2 regions of the Mucilaginibacter calamicampi genome follow, and region 2 is predicted to be linked to the other one. Evidence: riboswitches for the same ligand, from Rfam matches in the RefSeq annotation. Region 2 holds a riboswitch; the other holds the start of a gene.
What was found. Region 2 has a riboswitch for S-adenosylmethionine ahead of metH (methionine synthase). Riboswitches for the same ligand answer to the same signal wherever they lie in the genome.
Positions count from the first base shown of each region.

Region 1: another riboswitch for S-adenosylmethionine. It lies ahead of ACFQZS_RS08065 (homoserine O-acetyltransferase family protein); the one in region 2 lies ahead of metH (methionine synthase).

Region 1 is NZ_JBHTHU010000005.1:530,717-532,921, forward strand. Features, by position in the region: gene ACFQZS_RS08060 (trans-sulfuration enzyme family protein) at 1-633, shown strand, start outside; SAM riboswitch class I at 807-918, shown strand; gene ACFQZS_RS08065 (homoserine O-acetyltransferase family protein) at 1,096-2,151, shown strand; gene ACFQZS_RS08070 (homoserine dehydrogenase) at 2,151-2,205, shown strand, end outside.
Region 2 is NZ_JBHTHU010000021.1:350,085-352,289, forward strand. Features, by position in the region: gene ACFQZS_RS17265 (Bax inhibitor-1/YccA family protein) at 1-547, shown strand, start outside; SAM riboswitch class I at 680-794, shown strand; gene metH (methionine synthase) at 988-2,205, shown strand, end outside.

The DNA of each region.
Region 1 (2,205 bases), on a different contig from region 2:
CACAAAATCAAAGTAGCCTGCGATAACACTTTTGCTTCTCCTGTTTGCCAGCAACCCTTAACCCTGGGGGCTGATATAGTAATGCATTCATCAACGAAATACTTTGGCGGCCACAGCGACCTGATGGGCGGCGCATTAGTAACTGCTGAAGATAACGACTGGTGGCAACGCATCCGCGAGATACAAACGATGGGAGGAGCGATACCATCGCCACAAGACTGTTATATGCTTACCCGAAGCATAAAAACGCTGCCTTACCGTATACGCGGGCATGTTAGTAACGCGCAGGCGCTGGCTGAGTTTCTGCAACAGCAACCCGCTGTTGAGCAGGTTTTATACCCGGGTCTGCCATCGCACCCCGGCCATGAAGTTGCAAAACAGCAGATGACGGGCTTTGGCGGCATGTTATCATTCACTTTAAAGGATGGCCCCGAGGCAGCAAACAGGGTAATTAATAAACTACAGCTATTTACCCGCGCCACCAGTTTGGGCGGTGTGGAGAGCTTAATAGAGCATCGCGCCACCATGGAAGGGCCGGATACCAAAACACCATTTAACCTGTTGCGCATATCAGCAGGGTTGGAGCATATTGACGATCTAATAGCGGATATGAAGCAGGGCCTTATGCGTTAGGTTTAGAGGTGGAAGGCTAAAGGTAAAAGGCTCTAAATCGCTCCAAAAATACCTTTAACCTTTTGCCTTTAGCCTTTTGCCTCTAAAATATTTGCATTTACCCAATCAAAACTTATATTTGCACCCTATTGCAATAGCAATGTAATTGATCAATATTCCTTTCAGGCATATTTGATTTATAAAGAAGCGGCGAGAGATCAGGCTCCGTGACCCGCTGGCAACCCTCGGCAAATGCAGAGAAGGTGCCAATTCCTGCCCCGGTAAATATCCCGGGAAATATAAATTAACAATATGGAAAATTTAAAAAACACCCTTCAAGTAAACTTTATTAATACCCTAAAAGGTACTTCGCTTTGCTATGCCCCGGGCATGTTTATGCGTCGCTGTAGCTGATACAGTTTAATCATCCGGCTTGCTAAAGCCATAAACGGATAAAGTTTATCTTAACCACCTTTAATACGAATGATCGCTAAAACCTATAAATATTCACAACCATTTGAACTGGAATCGGGGCAAACGCTGCATGGTTTGGAAATTGGCTATCATACCTATGGCCGGTTAAACGCCGATGGCAGTAATGTAATATGGGTGTGCCACGCGCTTACCGCTAACTCTGATGTGCTGGATTGGTGGAAAGGTTTATTTGGCGAGAATGATTACTTTAATCCAACAGACCATTTTATAGTTTGTGCCAACGTGCTTACGTCGCCATACGGCACAAGTAACCCCCTGAGCATAAACCCGCAAACCGGCGAACCATATTACTTAGATTTCCCGGATGTAACCATACGCGACATGGCTAAAGCGCATCAGCTGCTTGCCGCATTTTTGGGAGTTGATAGCATAGAAATTGCCATAGGCGGATCACTTGGCGGGCAGCAGGCTTTAGAGTGGTCTATAATGCAGCCGCATCTGATTAAAAACCTGATAATTATAGCTACTAACGCGCGCCACTCGCCTTGGGGTATCGCGTTTAATGAGTCCCAACGATTGGCATTGCTGGCCGATGAAACCTTTTTGCCCGGCCAACCTGATGGCGGTAAAAAAGGGTTAAAAGCCGCACGAAGTATGGCATTGCTGTCCTACCGTACTTACAAAACCTACAATATCAGTCAGCAGGAAGACGATGATAACATTCAGGACGATTTTAAGGCATCAAGTTATCAGTCTTACCAGGGCGATAAGCTTGTTAACCGCTTTAACGCCTATAGCTACTGGTATTTGTCAAAAGTAATGGACTCGCACAATGTGGGCCGTAACCGCGATGGCGTTGAAAAGGCGCTTAGCCTGGTAAAGTCGCGCACTTTGGTTATTGGTATCCGTTCAGATGTGCTTTTTCCGATAGAGGAGCAGGAATATTTGCACAAGAATATTCCACAGGCGGAGTTTGCAGAGTTAGACTCCTTTTACGGGCACGACGGGTTTTTAATAGAAACCGAAGCCCTCACTAAAATTATTACTTCATTTTATAAAACAGACGCAGCCGGAAGTAACATCCGGTTGCACACTACCGCGTAATGAGCAAAAAATTGACTATTGGCCTTTTCGGCTTTGGAGTTGTTGGGCAGGGCC
Region 2 (2,205 bases):
AGGGGGCTTTACCGGCTTAGGCTATGTGGCCATATTTTCTCCACTGGCGTTTTCGTTAGTTATGAATTTTGGCTTTAATAAGCTTTCTTACCCTGCGGTGTTGGGTCTGTTTATTGCTTATGCTGTTGCCATTGGTGTTAGTTTAAGCATAATAGGCCTTATTTATACCGCCAGCTCTATTTTTACAATTTTTTTAAGCGCGGCAGGTGTATTTGGTATAATGGCTGTAGCAGGTTATACCACACAAACAGACTTAACAAAATTCGGCTCTATATTGATGGTGATTTTCCTGGGCGCATTTGTGGTTAGCCTGGTTAACTTCTTTTTAGGCAGTTCGCAGTTGCAATACCTGCTAAGCTTTGTATTTATGGCTATAATGGTAGGTTTAACAGCTTACTATATCCAAATGTTAAAACGGATTGGTGCAGGCTTGGAGTACGGCAGTGCTGAGTCTAAAAAACTGGTAATTATTGGCGCTTTTGTGCTGTATACCACTTTTATTAACCTGTTTATGTCTATGTTACGCATATTTGGCGGCAGGCGATAATTTTGAATAATGAATTTGAAAGCCGCTTTAACACAGCGGCTTTTTTTGTTTACAAAAAGTAAAAGTGTGTATGCGTGTTAACAGAACTTAAGGCAAGGTTGCACTTTACAAACTTATTGCGCACCTTTGCGCTGCTTATAGAGAAAGACGGAGGGATTAGACCCTGCGATGTCTTGGCAACCTGTTACTTAACAAGGTGCTACATTCTACTTCAGCCCGGCGACTTATGGACTGAGACAGATAAGCGAAAGTCAACAGATACCCGACTTTTCGAAATAAGCTTTTTAATGTTGTAAGTTACATGTTGTAAGTTGTATGTCTTCGCATAGCTCTTACAGCTTAAGACTTTCAGCTTAGTGTTGTAAGTTATAGAATGTAAGTTGTATGTTTCAGATATCACTTACAACTCGCAACTCACAACTCACAACAGATACGCACAAATGAACATTAAAGAAGAACTAAAAAAACGCATTCTGGTAATTGACGGGGCAATGGGTACCATGATACAACGGTACCAGTTGACTGAAGAGGATTTTCGTGGGGAAAGGTTTAAGGATCATCCTTGCGATTTGCAGGGTAATAATGACCTGCTTAACCTTACGCGACCGGATGTAATAAAAGCTATACATGCCGAATATTTAGATGCGGGTGCGGATATTATTGAGACCAACACTTTCAGCACACAAATAATTTCGCTGGCTGATTATAAGATGGAAGAACTGGCTTACGAGTTAAGCTACGAAGGTGCCCGCTTGGCGCGTGAAGTTGTTGATGAATATAATCAAAAAGATCCCTCAAAACCACGCTTTGTGGCCGGTGCTGTTGGTCCAACCAATAGAACGGCTTCGCTTTCGCCGGATGTGAATGATCCCGGCTACCGTGCTGTTACTTTCGATAATCTGGCTGATGCTTATTACGACCAGATCCGCGGGTTGGTTGATGGTGGCTCAGATGTGCTATTGATAGAAACCATATTTGATACCCTTAACGCCAAAGCAGCCTTATTTGCTGCGGATAAATACGCGCAGGAAAGGGGTAAGCATTTGCCTATCATGATATCAGGTACCATAACGGATGCATCCGGCCGCACCCTTTCGGGGCAAACGGTTGAAGCTTTCTGGAACTCGGTGCGCCATGCCAATCTGTTATCTGTTGGTTTAAACTGCGCCTTGGGTGCCCGCGAAATGCGCCCGCATCTGCAAGAGCTTTCAGACAAAGCGGATGTGTTTATATCAGCTTACCCTAATGCTGGTTTACCTAATGAGTTTGGTCAGTACGATGAAACCCCGCACGAAACGGCCCACCAGGTTGATGATTTCATCAAATCAGGCATGGTAAATATAGTAGGCGGCTGCTGCGGTACCACACCAGATCATATTAAATGTATTGCTGACAAAGCCGCGCAGTATTCGCCGCGTTTAATACCTACGCTTGCGCCCAATATGCGCTTAAGCGGATTGGAAGCGGTTACCATAACCCCCGAAAGTATTTTTGTAAACGTTGGCGAGCGTACCAACATTACAGGTTCGCCTAAATTCAGTAAGCTGATACTGGCTGAAAATTATGAGGAAGCCCTATCCGTTGCCGCGCAACAGGTAGAAGGCGGTGCCCAGGTGATAGACATCAACATGGACGAGGGCATGATAGATTCGGAAGCG